Neorhizobium galegae bv. orientalis str. HAMBI 540: one gene and its partner. The protein of the gene in region 2 interacts with the protein of the main gene of each other region in a pairwise test. Links are inferred from orthologs where the notes say so. Each region holds a gene or a part of one and is shown on either strand. Other genes may lie near its edges.

The links.
Region 1: the proteins of hflK (region 2) and ftsH interact in binary tests that used the Escherichia coli proteins (3 or more experiments, as listed by UniProt). The link is inferred for Neorhizobium galegae bv. orientalis str. HAMBI 540 from one-to-one orthologs.

Annotation. Positions count from the first base shown.
Region 1 is NZ_HG938353.1:2,968,367-2,976,440, forward strand. Bases 2,030-4,906 are described here. They hold ftsH (ATP-dependent zinc metalloprotease FtsH), read right to left. Parts: upstream 4,497-4,906; coding sequence 2,562-4,496; downstream 2,030-2,561. Other genes in these bases: glmM (phosphoglucosamine mutase), read right to left, coding at 2,030-2,329; tilS (tRNA lysidine(34) synthetase TilS), read right to left, coding at 4,602-4,906. In the rest of the region: RG540_RS14705 (HAMP domain-containing methyl-accepting chemotaxis protein), read left to right, coding at 1-876; more of glmM, read right to left, coding at 977-2,029; more of tilS, read right to left, coding at 4,907-5,963; tol-pal system protein YbgF, read right to left, coding at 5,971-7,026; peptidoglycan-associated lipoprotein Pal, read right to left, coding at 7,203-7,736; Tol-Pal system beta propeller repeat protein TolB, read right to left, coding at 7,907-8,074. UniProt on the Escherichia coli protein: Acts as a processive, ATP-dependent zinc metallopeptidase for both cytoplasmic and membrane proteins. Plays a role in the quality control of integral membrane proteins.
Region 2 is NZ_HG938353.1:2,086,831-2,094,912, forward strand. Bases 2,703-5,587 are described here. They hold hflK (FtsH protease activity modulator HflK), read right to left. Parts: upstream 4,752-5,587; coding sequence 3,654-4,751; downstream 2,703-3,653. Other genes in these bases: hflC (protease modulator HflC), read right to left, coding at 2,707-3,657; RG540_RS10525 (dihydrofolate reductase), read right to left, coding at 4,892-5,422; RG540_RS10530 (thymidylate synthase), read right to left, coding at 5,419-5,587. Also shown: RG540_RS10500 (BrnA antitoxin family protein), read left to right, coding at 1-215; RG540_RS10505 (GNAT family N-acetyltransferase), read left to right, coding at 239-820; RG540_RS10510 (Do family serine endopeptidase), read right to left, coding at 838-2,484; more of RG540_RS10530, read right to left, coding at 5,588-6,213; RG540_RS10535 (NAD-dependent epimerase/dehydratase family protein), read right to left, coding at 6,314-7,207; RG540_RS10540 (multicopper oxidase domain-containing protein), read left to right, coding at 7,460-8,082.

The DNA of each region.
Region 1 (8,074 bases), 880 kb from region 2 along the record:
GCCCAGGAAATCCGCTCGGCCTCCGACGACCTCGCCAAACGCACCGAACAGCAGGCGGCCTCCGTCGAAGAAACCGCAGCGGCCCTGGAAGAGATCACCACGACGGTTTCCGACTCCAGCCACCGCGCTCAGGATGCTGGCAACCTGGTGCGCATGACCAAGGAAAATGCCGAGCGTTCCGGCCGGGTCGTCCGTGATGCGGTCGACGCGATGGGCAAGATCGATTCGTCTGCCGTCGAGATCGGCAACATCATCGGCGTCATCGACGAAATCGCGTTCCAGACCAATCTGCTCGCTCTCAACGCCGGCGTCGAGGCTGCCCGTGCCGGCGAGGCCGGCAAGGGCTTCGCGGTGGTGGCGCAGGAAGTGCGGGAACTCGCCCAGCGTTCCGCCAAGGCGGCAAAAGAGATCAAGGAACTGATCCACACCTCCAACGACCACGTGAAGAGCGGCGTGGCGCTGGTCGGGGAAACCGGCAAGGCCCTGCAGGAGATCGTCATCCAGGTCCAGCAGGTCAACGGCAATGTCGAGGCTATTGTCGAAGCCTCGAAGGAACAGTCGATCGGCCTCAAGGAAATCAACACCTCGGTCAATACAATGGATCAGGGAACGCAGCAGAACGCGGCCATGGTCGAGGAAACCACCGCAGCGGCGCACAGTCTTGCCCGGGATGCGGAGGGCCTGTTCCAGCTTCTGTCGCAATTCCATATCGGCGGCGGTGCCGTAACGGGAACGTCTTCGCATCGCGGCTCGCCCGCACTCGCATCCGGCAGCAGCCGCCCGGCCACCTCGCCGGCCCGCAAAATGGTTGCCAAAGTCGCGCAGTCATTCCAGAGCAATGCCGCTGCCGCAAAGCAGGACTGGGAAGAGTTCTGAGACAGCAAGAACGGCGATCCGGCTATCCGGAACTTGCCGCAAAAATAAAGGCCACCCGCGAAAACCGCGGGTGGCCTTTTTCATTGGGATTGCTGCGCAGTCAGGCCGCGTTGCGGACGTTGGCGATGACGCCGACCAGTCCATCGACGATGCGCTCGATCTGTCCCCGGTCGTCGCCTTCCGCCATCACCCGGATCAGCGGCTCTGTGCCGGACGGGCGGATGACCAGGCGGCCCTTGGCGGCGAGTTCGGCTTCCGCATCGGCGATCGCCTGACGCACGATTACGTCCTCCAGCGGCTTGCCGCCCTGGAAACGAACATTCTTCAGAAGCTGCGGCACGGGCTCGAAACGGCGGCAGATCTCGCTGACCGGCCGGCCAAGGCGCTTGGCCCGCGCCAGGACCTGCAGGCCGGCGACGAGGCCGTCACCGGTCGTGCCGAAATCGGAAAGCACGATATGGCCGGACTGTTCGCCGCCGACGTTGAAATCATGTGTGCGCATATGCTCGACGACATAACGGTCGCCGACCTTGGTGCGTGCCAGATCGAGGCCCTTGCCGTTGAGAAACCGTTCCAGGCCGAGATTGGACATCACCGTCGCGACGATGCCGCCGCCTTTCAGCTTCTGGTCCTCGGCCCAGCTCTCGGCGATAACTGCCATCAACTGGTCGCCGTCGACGATCTCGCCGCGCTCGTCGACGATAATCACGCGGTCGGCGTCGCCGTCGAGTGCGATGCCGATATCGGCGCGCACTTCATGCACCTTCTTCTGCAGCGCTTCCGGGCTGGTCGAGCCGCAGTCGAGATTGATATTCGTGCCGTTGGGCTCGTTGCCGATGGTGACAACCTCTGCGCCGAGTTCCCACAGCGCCAGCGGAGCAACCTTGTAGGCTGCGCCATTGGCGCAGTCGATCGCGACCCGCAAGCCATGCAGGGTAACGTCGCGCGGCAGCGTGCGCTTCACATGTTCGATATAGCGGTAGATGTCGCCCTCGACGCGCTTTGCCCGGCCGATGTCGCCGGACTTGGCGAGCTGCGAATGCAGGTCGCTGTCGAGCAGGTCCTCAATGCGCATTTCGAGCTCGTCGGAGAGCTTGTAGCCGTCCGGACCGAACAGCTTGATGCCGTTGTCCTCATAAGGATTGTGCGAGGCGGAGATCATCACGCCGACATCGGCGCGCAGCGAGCGGGTGAGCATGGCGACGGCCGGCGTCGGGATCGGCCCGAGCAGGAAGACGTCGAGGCCGGCGGCGGTAAAACCCGCCACCATGGCGTTTTCCAGCATATAGCCCGAGAGACGCGTATCCTTGCCGATCACCACCCGGTGGCGATGATTGCCGTTGCGGAAGATCGTACCGACGGCGATGCCGACGCGCATCGCAAGATCCGGCGTCATCGGGTGGATATTGGACTGTCCGCGAATGCCATCGGTGCCAAAATAGCGGCGTGTCATGTAAGCTCCTTCGTCATCGCGCCTGAGCGTCGCGGTCTTAAGCAGGGAATCGAACCCTGCAATATGTTAGACGGCAAAACCGGCCTGAAGCTTGGCTCATGCCATAGTTTAACGGCACAAGCACATAAATTAGCGTCAAAATCGATTATATCCCGTTACTAATAAATAAACCCTTCCAAGCAAAAGCCGCCGTGGATCACTCCACGGCGGCTTTTGATGCTTATAGCAAGGGTCAGTGCGGCTGCGGTTCCAGACCGCTTTCCGGCTCGCCGCTCTTCGGCTCGTCCTTCTTTGGGCCCGCGCTCGGCACGGCCGAACCACGAGTCGGAGTAGCATCGTCGCCAAGATCGCGTGACGGCTTCTTGCCCTTGATCAGCCCCTTGATCTCCTCGCCCGACAGCGTTTCGTATTCGAGCAGCCCTTCGGCGATCGCCACGAACTCGTCGTGCTTGGTCGTGAGAATCTCACGCGCCTGGGTATAGGCCTCATCGATCAGACGACGCACTTCGTTGTCGATCTTCTGGGCGGTTGCTTCCGAAACGTTCTTCGACTGCGAGACCGAGTGACCGAGGAAGACTTCCTGCTGGTTCTCGCCATAGGCGACCTGGCCGAGTTCGTCGGAGAAGCCCCACTGGGTGACCATGGCGCGGGCAAGCTTGGTGGCCTGCTCGATATCCGAGGAAGCACCGGAGGTGATGTTCTCCTTGCCGAAGGTGAGTTCTTCCGCGATACGGCCGCCCATCATGATGCAGAGGCGCGACACCATCCACTTGTAGCTCATGGAGTAGCGGTCGCCTTCCGGCAACTGCATGACCATGCCGAGTGCACGGCCGCGCGGAATGATCGTTGCCTTGTGCAGCGGATCGGCGACGGCGACATGCAGCGCAGTGATGGCGTGGCCGGCTTCGTGATAGGCGGTCAGCTTCTTTTCGGCCTCGGTCATGGCCGACGAGCGGCGCTCGGCGCCCATCATGATCTTGTCCTTGGCGTCTTCGAACTCGCTCATGGTGACCATGCGCTTGTTGCGGCGCGCGGCCATCAGGGCTGCTTCGTTGACGAGGTTCATGAGGTCCGCACCGGAGAAGCCGGGCGTTCCACGGGCAAGAACCTTGAGGTCGACATTCGGTGCCAGCGGCACGTTGCGGGCGTGAACCTTGAGGATGCGCTCGCGGCCGACGATATCCGGGTTCGGCACGACGACCTGGCGGTCGAACCGGCCGGGACGCAGGAGCGCCGGGTCGAGAACGTCCGGACGGTTGGTCGCGGCGATCAGGATGATGCCTTCATTGGCCTCAAACCCGTCCATCTCGACAAGGAGCTGGTTTAGGGTCTGTTCGCGTTCGTCGTTACCGCCGCCAAGACCGGCGCCACGATGACGGCCGACAGCGTCGATTTCGTCGATGAAGATGATGCAGGGCGCATTCTTCTTCGCCTGTTCGAACATGTCGCGCACGCGGCTTGCGCCGACGCCGACGAACATTTCGACGAAGTCGGAACCGGAAATGGTGAAGAACGGAACGTTCGCTTCGCCGGCAATCGCACGGGCGAGCAGCGTCTTACCGGTGCCCGGAGGACCGACAAGCAGCACGCCGCGCGGAATACGACCGCCGAGACGCTGGAATTTCTGTGGATCGCGGAGGAATTCGACGATTTCTTCGAGGTCCTGCTTGGCTTCGTCGACGCCGGCGACGTCCTCAAAAGTCACGCGACCATGCGCCTCGGTCAAGAGCTTGGCCTTGGATTTGCCGAAGCCCATCGCGCCGCGCGAACCGCCCTGCATCTGCCGCATGAAGAACAGCCAGACGCCGAGGATGAGCAGCATCGGCAGCAACGTGCCGAGATAGCTGAGGAAACCCGAGGACCCGTCCGTTTCCGGGCGCGCGACGATGGTGACGTTTTTCGCCTGCAGTCGATCCATCAGCGAATCGTCGATGACGGGCGAATAGGTCTGAAATCCTGATCCGTTCTCGGTGTAGGTGCCGAGCACCCGGTTGCCCGTGACGACGACATCCCGCACTCGCCCCGAATCCACATCCCGCAGGAACTGCGAATACGGGACCTCACGCGAGCTGGTCTGCGACGGCGCCGTCTGGAACATGCTGAACAATGCGACCAGCAGGAGGGCTATGATGACCCAGAGGGCGATATTACGAAAGTTTGGGTTCATTGAACTCCCCGGACTGCGACGGCCTGCTTCTTGAGGCGGCCGCCTTGCTTGCCGCATAACATAGGGTTGCGGCAAGTCCTTGCCAAGGCGAACAGGAGCCGCCGTCTACCTTTTCCGCGAGGAATCCTTAACTGGCAGCCGGGGAAAACCGTCGCATCCGAGCAAAACCGCGAACTCGATACCGAGATTAAGCTCGAACTGCGGCAAAAAGCGGTCGAAAGGCGCAAGCAGAGGTTGGACGATACTTCGTTCGGCCACTTCTTTGTTTTGCCGGTCATCCGCCGAAAGAAGGGCATTTGTTTCGATGAAAGGCATCGCCGCCACGGCGCGCGTGGCGATGGCGGGCGGCACGCCGGGAAACAGCGCCAATGCCTCGTCGCGATCCGGCGCGGTTGGGCCGACGACGATCTCGTCCGGGCCGGCATTCGTGATGCGGTAGCGACCGTCCCAGATTGCCGTATCGCCGGGGCCAACGTGCAGCGGCAGTATGCCGCGGTTTTCTCGGACGATATAAAGCCCGTCGCGGCGCCGGTCGAAGATCACCCGGCCGGCGGTGATCCGTCCAGGCTGGCCACCGTCGAGAAAGACCATGACCCGGTCCATGCTGTCGCTGCCGAGTGCATGCGCCCTCCCCCCGAGCACCGCGGCGAGCAATGACAGTGCATGACGCCGCACGGCCGGCTCGCCTTGAAGGCCTGCGGTATCGAGATGCGCCAGAATACCCTGGCGGATCGTCACGTGCTCGCGGACAAGCCGCGCCGCCTCGTCGGAAAGCGCGGTGCGCCGCACCGCAGCCACGTCCTGGGCGGCAGCATCGAACGGCCTTTCCTGCGTCAGCCGCCCGCGGACCCGTACCCGCTCGTAGTGCGGATCGAGATTGCTGGGATCGTCGATCCAGCCCTGCCCTTCCCTGGTCAGGAAGTCGCGGATATCGGCTCGGCGGCTATTGAGGAACGGCCGGAGCAGCCAGCGGCGGCGATCGAGCAGCACGGCCTGCGCCATGCCCGCAAGGCCCGAATTTTCTTCGCCCCCATTGCGGGCGGCGCGCATCGCGATGGTTTCCGCCTGATCGTCGAGCGTATGACCGGTGAGGATGGCGGTTGCATCGATCTGGGCCGCAATCTCGACCAGCAGCCGGTAGCGAGCCTCACGGGCCGCGTCGGAAATGCCGGTGACAGGCTTTTCTCCCTCCCAGCGGCGGATGAAATGGGGAATGCCGAGCCGGCCGCAAAGGGCAGCGACGGTGCGCGCCTCGTCTGCGGAGCCAGGTCTCAGCGCATGATCGATCGTCGCCGCGAAAAGCGACAGGCCGGAGCCGGGAGAATTTGACTTCGAGAGGGCAACCAGCAGCCCGCTGGAATCGCTGCCGCCGGAAATGGCGACGAGAAGGCGCGCGGGTCTGGCGATATCGGCGATCAGCCGCGCGGTCGCCTGTTCGGGCGACAGGATTTTCGGGCCCGCGGTCACGGGAGGATCAGCAGGCGAGGCGCTTCTGTTCGCTGCCCACCTTGGCGAGCACGGCCTTGGGCGCGCTCGGATAACGCCGGGTGACTTCCTTGAGGGTTGCGCAGGCCGTATCGGTATTGTCGAGTGCGGCAAGCGACATGCCGAGCTTCAACAGCATTTCCGGCGCCTTGGCGGATTTGCTATAGGTCTGATGCGCGTTGAGGAAGGTCTTGGCGGCGTCGTTGTACTTGCCTTGGGAATATTGCGACTCGCCGAGCCAGAAGCTCGCATCCGCCACCTTGGCGCCCTTCGGAAAGGCTGTCAGGTAGCCATTGAACTCCTTCTCGGCGAGCGGATAGTCGCCTGCAAGCACATGATTATAGGCGGTCTGATAGGCATCGTTCTCGCTACCAAGCGAGGCGGTCTGCTGCGGATCGGGTCTGCCCGTCGATGCCGGCGGCGTCTTGCCGGAAATCTGCGGGCCGGTATCGACGCCCGGAAGCCCGGCGGCATTGTTGGCCCGGTCGTTACGGCTGGCGCCGCGCGGATTGCCGTTCTGGTCGATATCCATCGACCCGAGCGTCGTCGGTGGCGGTGCGCGGCCGGGCGCGGCTGCCCCGCCGACGCCCTGACCGGACGGCGATTCGATGATCCGTGCGACATCGTCGGAGGACTGCGCGGGAGCAGTCGCTTGCGGCAACGGGGGCTGGGCGGCGGGAGCGCGGTTGGACGCCACGGCCGGTTTCCCGCCCGCGTCGTCCACTTCAGTGCGCTTCTTCTTTTCCAGGTCCTGGAAGCGGAATTCGTTGTCTTCCTGCGTCTTGCGCAATTGCTCCTGCATCTGCAGCAGCTGAAAACTCATTTCCTCGATCCGGCCGTTCAACTGCCGGACCTCTTCCTGGAGCTGCTGGATACGGACGGCATCATTGCTCTGCGCCAGAATGACCGGGGGCGGAGTGGTTTCCCGCGGCTGCTCTGCGGCAGGCTGATTGCTGCCCTGGAAGAGTTTCGGCAGTGCGAAAGCCCCAGCCGGGGCGCTCGTCGCCATCAGCCCCAGCATCGCTGCCAAGACAAGTTTCTTCATCTTTGTCCGTCCTGCTCTTTAGTCTGCGCCGGATTGGCGCGAGAGGAGATTTTTTCCAACTGCCGGCAAAAAGCAACCGAGCGCCCGGTCAAAAATCCCGGAAAACAGGGCTAAACTATGGAAAAAACAAAAAGGCGGCCCGAAGACCGCCTTTTATTTTCGAGCTGTTGCTCGGATTACATACCGGCGCCGCCGAGAACGGTGACGGCGCGACGGTTCTGCGACCAGCAGGAGATGTCGTCGCAGACGGCAACCGGGCGTTCCTTGCCGTAGGAGATGGTCTTCATGCGATTCGCCGGAACACCGCGCGATGCGAGATATTCCTTGGCGGCAGCAGCACGGCGGGCGCCGAGCGCCAGGTTGTATTCGCGCGTGCCGCGTTCGTCGGCATGGCCTTCGACGGTGATCGCGTATTTCGGATAGCGGCCCAGCCACTGGGCCTGACGGTCGAGCGTCTGCTGTGCGTCGGCGCGGATCGAAGTGCTATCCGTGTCGAAGAAGATGCGGTCGCCGACATTGACGGTGAAGTCCTGGGTCGAACCGGGCGTTGCAGCGCCGGCGCCGTTGAGGCCGAGCTCACCGGCATTGTTCGGCAGGTTCTTCTTGTTGGCGCAGCCGGCAAGCGCAAGCGCCACAGTCAGGGCGATAACGGCAGGATTGCGGGCGAGGATCTGCATGCGGCTCATCGCCGAAGTATCGGTGCGGCTCATGGCCGGTCTCTCCTTGATCAGTATTTCAGAGTTTCCAGATTCTAACCGGGTTCGGTTAACCATGCTCAAATTCTTATGGTTAACAAAATATTCCCGGTGTCCCTTTTCGTTCATTTTCAGCAGATTGGGGCGGGAAAGAGGCGGAATCCCGCCTCTTTCATCAAGGCGCCCTATTCGAGCAGCGGCGACCAGGCCGGATCCGAACCGTAGGAAGGCGTCTTGACCTGCAGCTCGTTATAGCCGGTCAGGTCGATGGAATAGAGCTGCGGGCCGCCGGCGCCGGCATTCTGGCGGAAGAACATCAGCACACGGCCGTTCGGCGCCCAGGTCGGACCTTC
Region 2 (8,082 bases):
TCGACACAAATGACATATCGGAAATCACCGATGAGCAATGGCGATTGGCTAGGCGCGGTGATCTCTATCGCCCTTTGAAGAAGTCAGTGACGATTCGCCTGGATGCCGATGTCATCGAATGGTTTAAAGAGCATGCGACAGGCAGCGGCTACCAGACCGAGATAAACAGCGTGCTTCGCCAACACGTCGCGCAGCAGGAAAAGAAGTCCGCCTGAAATTGCGCCAAGATATGTCTCCCATGATCATCCTCGAAACCGAACGCCTGCGCCTCAGGAGCTGGATCGACAGCGACCGTGATCTCTTTCGCGAGATCAATTCCGATCCGAAGGTCATGGAATTTTTTCCGTTCCGCCGCACCCACGAAGAGGCGGATGCATTTCTCGTCAAGCTCAACGACACGATCACCGAGACGGGGCTCGGTTTCTACGCGCTGGAACTGAAGGAAACGCAGGAGCCCATGGGTTTCTGCGGCCTTTCCCTCGCCAACATGCCGGATATCTTTCCGCTGCAAACGGTGGAGGTCGGCTGGCGGCTGGCGACCCGGTTCTGGGGCAACGGTTATGCCACGGAGGCAGCACGCGCCCTGCTCGACTTCGCTTTCGGCGAAAAGCATCTCGACGCGGTCGTCTCCTTTGCGGTCGGTGAAAACAGGCGATCGACCGCGGTGATGAAACGGCTCGGCCTGCACCGGATCACCGGTATGGATTTCGACCATCCGCGGGTGCCGGATACGCATCCGCATCTGAAACCGCATGTGGTCTATGCGGTCACACGCGACGAATGGCATCGACAGAAGACGGCCGCGGGACGCACCCGCTGACCGCCTCGCTCTTGAGCTTACTCCAGCGGCAGCGCCACGAAGCGCAGGTTGCCGGAAGGATCGGACACCATCACATGCGCGTTGCGGCGGCCTTCGGACTTCAGCACAGCGATCCGTTTCACGACGTCGGCGGGGCTTTCGACGAAGTCCTGCGCCACCTCGACCACGACCTCGCCGACCTTCAGCCCCTTCTGAGCGGCGGGCGAATTCGGCGCGACGGCCGTGATCACCACGCCCTCGACGCTTTCGACAATGCTGAAGCTCTTGCGGCGGTCCTCGTCGAGCACGGCGAGCGTCATGCCGAAGGCTGCAGCAGGATCCTGGCTGAGCTCGCCCTTCTGGTCGCCGGGCGCATTGTTGTTGGGCGCCTTGTTCTCGCCCTGGCCTTCCGGCAGGGCCGGCTGGTCGTCTTCCTCCTGCGGCTCGGCGCTGTCTTCGAGGCGGCCGAGCGTCACCTTGACGGTCTGCTGCTTGCCGTCGCGCAGGATCACCACGTCGACTTCCTTGCTCACCGGGCTTTCCGCCACGATGCGCGGCAGGTCGCGCATCTCGTTGACTGCCTGGCTGTCGAAGCTCAGGATCACGTCGCCGGCCTTGATCTCGCCGTTCTTGATCGGCCCGCCGCTGACCACGCCCGACACCAGCGCGCCACGTGCCCGGTCGAGACCAAGGCTTGCCGCGACGTCGTCGGTTACTGGCTGGATGCGCACGCCGAGCCAGCCGCGACGCGTCTCGCCGAATTCGGTCAGTTGGTGCACAACATTTTCGGCGAGTTCCGTCGGCACGGCGAAACCGATGCCGATCGAACCGCCGGAGGGTGAAATGATCGCCGTGTTGATACCGATCACCTCGCCGCGCATGTTAAACAGCGGGCCGCCGGAATTGCCCTTGTTGATCGCCGCATCCGTCTGAATGAAGTTGTCATAGGGACCGGCATTGATATTGCGGCCACGCGCCGAGATGATGCCCAGTGTCACAGACCCGCCGAGGCCGAACGGGTTGCCGATCGCCATCACCCAGTCGCCGATCCGCATGCGGCGGGAATCGCCGAAACGCACAGCCTTCAGCGGCGCCTTGGGCTCGACCTTCAGCACCGAAAGGTCGGTCTTGGTGTCGGTGCCGACCAGCTTGGCCTTGAGCTTCATGCCGTTCGGAAAAATCACCTCGATGTCGTCGGCACCTTCGATGACGTGGTTGTTGGTGACCACGTAGCCGGAGGGATCGATCACGAAGCCGGAGCCGAGGGAAGAAACCTTCTGATTGCCGTTCTGCTTGCCCTGGCCATCGAAGAAGTCCTCGAAAAACTCCTGGAATGGCGAGCCCTCCTGGATCTGCGGCTGTGGGCCGGCACCCTGGTCCTTGACGCTCTGCGATGTCGAGATGTTGACGACGGCATCGAGCAGGCCCTCGGCGAGATCGGCGATCGAGGCCGGGCCGCCGCCTGCCATCGGCCCTGGAGCCGGAGGCGGATTGATGCTCGGCGACGGTGTCGGCGGGGCCGGCAGCATGACGCCGGGAGAACCGGCGGCGGGCGGATTGGCATTCTGCCCCGGAGCAGCAGGGACCGGTGTCTGGGCAATCGCCTGCAAGGGTGCCGCCAACACGGCAAAAGTTGCCGCAAGCGTGACGGTGCGCTTGAAGGTCGATCGAACCGAATGGGCCATCTGGCGTCCTCGCTGTTGGATTGTCCGCATCACCCCGGAAGAGCGGTCTCGACCCGGGCAGGCTATAGGAACCTTTGAATCGGGCGGAGTTTCGGCAGAGCATAGGGCGGAATGACGACGGTGGAAATTACCTTTTCGTGAGGATTGCACCCTCTGCCCGTCACGCCTGTGGACGGTCTTGTTATGAAAGGGGCGGCTTTTGCGCCGCCCCAGTCTGTCGGATCAGTTCGCCGGCGCTGCAGGTGCAGCAGGCGATGCCGGCCGTGCAGGTGTCTGGATAGGCGCAAGTGCCTGGCCTGCGGACGAGTTGAAGAACCGGAAGAATTCCGAATCCGGCGACAACACCAGCGTCGTGCCGTTATCGGCAAGTGCGGCCACATAGGCGCGCATCGTGCGGTAGAACTCGAAGAAGGCCGGATCGCGCTGGAAGGCCTCGCCGAAGATCTTGTTGCGCTCGGCATCACCCTGACCGCGCAGGATTTCCGAATCCCGCTGCGCTTCTGAGACGAACTCGACGACCTGACGGTCGGCAATGGCACGACGCCGCTGCCCCTGCTCGTTACCACGGGCGCGGATCAGTTCAGCCTCGGCAAGACGCTCGGCCTTCATGCGCTGGAAGGTCTGCTGAGAGACTTCCTGGGTGAGGTCGGTGCGGCGGATACGAACGTCGCGGATCGCAAGCCCCAGGGTTTCCGCCGCAGCAGTGAGGTCGGTGCGAACCTCCTGCATCATCGAGGAGCGCTCGTTGGAGAGTGCCGCGTCGAAATTGCGCAGACCGTAGACACGGCGCAACGCTGCATCGAGGCGGGTGCGAAGCCGCGATTCGGCCGAATCGCGATCACCCGAGACCGTTTCCCGGAAGAGGCGCGGATCGGCGATCGAATAGACGACGAAAGCGTCGACTTCATAAAACGCACCACCACGCACCTGTACGCGGATATTGTCGAGATCGAAGCGCAAAGCCCGGTCCTCGACATACTGGACACGATCGGCATCCATGAAGGCAAATGGCAGCTTGAAATAGATGCCAGGCGCGCGCTTGACGTCCTGGATCTCACCGAAGCGGACGACGACTGCCTGTTCGCGCTCGTTGACCACGAAAACCGACGAATAGATCAGCACGAGGAGAACGGCGAGGCCGATCAGGATTGCGGGGAGTCGATTGGAGTTCATCGTGTGCCTCCCTGGTTCGTCTGCGGCTTGATCATCTCGTTGAGCGGCAGATAGGGGACCACGCCGTCCTTGTTGTCCAGAATGATCTTGCGGGAATTCTTCAGCACCGTTTCCATGGTTTCGAGGAAGATCCGCCGGCGCGTCACTTCAGGCGCGTTGGCATATTCGTTGTAGATCGAGACGAAGCGCTGCGCCTCGCCCTGCGCTTCGTTGACGACCTTGTCCTTGTAGGCGGATGCCTCTTCACGGACCTGGGCTGACTGACCGCGCGCCTGACCGAGCTTCTGGTTGGCATACTGGTTCGCCTCTTCGACGAAACGATCCTCGTCCTGTTCGGCGCGCTGTACTTCTTCGAACGCATCGGCCACTTCACGCGGCGGAGCTGCATCCTCGATCGGCACGGCATTGATGGAAAGGCCCGAGCCGTAGGTATCCATCGTACCCTGGATGATATTGCGCACTTCGGTCGAGATGCCTTCGCGGTTGTCGCGGAAGATGTCCTGCGCCGGGCGGCGGCCGACGACTTCGCGCATGGCGCTTTCGGAAACCTGCTGCAGCGTCGAGGCCGGGCCTTCGAGGTTGAACAGATAGGCCTTCGGATCGGTGACGGTGAACAGGACCGAGAACTGCACATTGACGATGTTCTGGTCGCCGGTCAGCATCCAGCCGGCATTGGAGCTGGAGCCCCGCGCCGCGCCGATATTCTGCTGCTGTTCGGTGACCTTGACGATCTCGACGGTTTCGAGCGGCCAAAAATGGAAATGCAGGCCAGGCATTGAGATTTCATCCTTCGGCCGCCCGAAACGCAGTTCGACGCCACGCTCGTCCGGCTGAACGGTGTAGATGGACTGAAAGGCGAGGAAGGCGAAAATGACGATGATTACGATCGCAAAGGCGCCGCCGTTGAAGCCGCCGGGCATCATGCCGCGCAGCCTGTCCTGACTGCGCCTTATGATGTCTTCGAGGTCCGGCGGCCCGCCGCTTCCCCCGCCGCCGCGCGGGCGGTTCGGTCCCTGTCCCCAGGGCCCCTGATTATTACCGCCACCGCCGCCCCAAGGGCCACCGCCGCCACCATTCTGATTGCTCCAGGGCATCAAAACCTCTTTGTTCGTATTCGCTCCCAAGCCGCGACCCTGCCGTGCGGCATCGATCTGGCTATTGCCCGTTATAGGGATGGGGAGGCCCGCTTTCAACGCAGGTTCAATAACTTCCCGTTCAACGGTAACGAAATGTTTCAGTTTGTCGCGGCTCGACGGACATAAGTGGCGAAACGGGTCGGATAGCTGTCCTTCTCGCCGGCCGGAACCGCTATCTCCTCCACCTTATCGAAGAGATCCGGATCGATGGGCGGAAAGAGCGTATCGCCGTCGGAAATCCCGGTTTCGACATGGGTGATGCGCAGCATGTCGGCGATCCCGATCGCCTGCGCGTAAATCTCGCCACCGCCCAGCACGAAGATTTCGTCCGAACCGGTTTCCTGCGCCCTGCGGCCGGCAATCTCAATGGCTTCGTCAAGCGACGCAGCCACATCGACGCCGTCATAATAAAAATCCGGGTTGCGGGTGACGATCACATGCGGCCGACCCGGAAGCGGCCGTCCTCCGAAGGAATCAAAGGTTCGGCGCCCGACGATGACCGGCTTGCCCAAGGTCAGCGCCTTGAAGCGCTTGAGATCTGTCGAAAGCCTCCAGGGCATGTCACCATCGCGGCCGATGACGCCGTCCTGCGAAACCGCGGCGATGATGACGAGGCGAGGCCTGCTCACACCGCCACCGCCGCCTTGATATGCGGATCGGCCTCATACCCTTCGAGCGCAAAATCCTCGAAGCGGAAGGAGAAAATGTCCTTCACTGCGGGATTGATGCGCATCGTCGGCAGCGCCTTGGGAGTGCGGGTCAGCTGCAGCTTCGCCTGCTCGAAATGATCCGAATAGATATGCGTATCGCCGAGCGTGTGGACGAAGTCGCCGGGCTTCAGGCCGGTGACCTGCGCCACCATCATCGTTAGCAGCGCGTAGGAGGCGATGTTGAAGGGCACCCCGAGGAAAACGTCGGCCGAGCGCTGGTAGAGCTGGCAGGAGAGCTTGCCGTCCGCGACATAGAACTGGAACAGGCAGTGGCAGGCCGGCAGCGCCATGTCGTCGAGCTGGCCGACATTCCAGGCCGATACGATATGCCGGCGCGAATTCGGATTGACCTTGAGGCCCTCGATCAGCTGCGAGATCTGGTCCACATGGCTGCCGTCGGGGGCGGGCCAGGAGCGCCACTGGTAGCCGTAGACGGGCCCAAGCTCGCCCTTCTCGTCGGCCCATTCATCCCAGATCGAAACGCCGTTCTCTTTCAGGTAGGCGATATTGGTGTCGCCCTTCAGGAACCACAGGAGCTCGTGGATGATCGATCTCAGATGCAGCTTCTTGGTCGTGAGGACCGGAAAACCTTCCGCGAGGTCGAAGCGCATCTGGTGGCCGAACACCGAGCGGGTGCCCTTGCCGGTCCGGTCGCCCCGGTCGGTGCCGGTTTCCATCACATGCCGGAGAAGATCGAGATATTGTTTCATGGGGTCAGGCCGCCGATTCCATCGTCATGGAATCATATAGTAGCACAGCTCGGCACGACCAATCTCGTTTGACGGCTTTCCCCTGTTTTAGCGATGCGGATCAGTCGGAGACGTAATTCCGCCAGTTGTGATTTTCGGCAAAACCCAACACCTCCCGGATCTTGCGGTTGCTGATCGGCGCCTCGAATTCGCCGATCTCGCCGGTGATCGGCGTTCCGGGCGCCCAACGCTCAAGGAAGGATCTGGTCGGCTCGCGCGCCGTGATCGTGTCGTTGACCGCATTGAAGACCTGGAAGCCCAGCCCGTCCTTTTCAACGCACAGATGCACGATCTGGCCGAGATCGCGGGCATCGATATAGCTCCAGGCATTGCGCTTGCGCGACGGCGGGTCCGCCAGGAAGCCGGGGAAGCGGCTGTAGTCCTCCGGCGAGATCACGTTGCCGATCCGCAGCGCATAGATATCTGCGCCGAAACGCATGGCGAAGGCCCGCGCCGTCTTCTCGTTGACGACCTTGGAGAGACCGTAGCTGTCCATGGGATCGACATCGTAATCCTCGGTGAGTGGAAACGAATGATAGTTCTTGTCGCCTTCGGCGAAGCAGACGCCATAGGTCGTCTCGCTGGATGCAATGATCACCTTGGAGATGCCAAGCTTCATCGCCGCTTCGATGACATTGTAGGTGGAGATCGTGTTGGCCGAAAACGTCGCGTTGTCGGGCCGCATCAGGATGCGCGGCACGGCGGCGAAATGCACCACCGCATCGACGGGCGCCGGCCCCTTGCCGCTTTCCAGCCCCTTGAATCCGAAATGCATGGAAAGCGCATTGAAAGTCTCGCCGCCGTCCCTGAGATCGGTAATGAGAGTGTTGACGCCGGGGCAATCGAGCGGCACCAGGTCGAGGTTGAACACCTCATGCCCTTGCCCAAGAAGATACGGCACGACATGCCGTCCGGCCTTGCCGCTGCCGCCGGTGAATACGATCCGCTTGCCCATGACCGCGCCTCCTCAAATCCCATCCGGGCCCTGTCGCGACTGTCGATATCGTCCGCCTGCCTTTTGCGAGCCCGGTATCGCCAGCCGAAAACGACCTGTCTGGGTCGATGATGAAGCATGGCACCGCCAGCCCGTCAACGTCGATCACGCAAAAGCAGAACGCCTGAAATACGCCTGGAAGCGTTTGACCTTCCAACGCTGGAAACTTGTAGCGTCCGCTCCATCTCGTGACTTCGCGATGTGGAGGAAGCCATGTTCATCCAGCCAATCGATTACCTTCTCTTCGTCTGGTTCATCCTGGCTGGCCTCAGCACTCTGTACGTTGCCTGGGACCAGTTCAGGAACAATCCCGAACCGGCGGTGATGAAATGGGGCTTCATCCTCGTCACGCTCTACCTCGGGCCGATCGGCCTGCTTCTCTACATCCTGGCGGACAAGGAACCTGTGCCCGGAACGCATGAGGAGTTCATCAAGCCGCTGTGGAAGCAGGGGATCGGCTCCACCATCCACTGCGTTGCCGGCGACGCCACGGGCATCATCATCGCCGCCGCGATCACTGCTCTTCTCGGCCTGCCGATGTGGATCGACATCATCATCGAATACATTGCCGGTTTCACGCTCGGCCTGTTCATCTTCCAGGCTCTGTTCATGAAGAACATGATGGGCGGCTCCTATTGGCAGAATGTCCGAAATTCGTTCATGCCGGAATTCATCAGCATGAATGCGATGATGGCCGGGATGGCTCCGGTCATGGCGATCCTGATGATGGGCCGCGACATGAGGGCCATGTGGCCGGGAGAAATGCTCTTCTGGGGCGTAATGGCCCTGGGCATCGGGGTAGGTTTTGCGATCGCCTACCCGTTCAATGTCTGGCT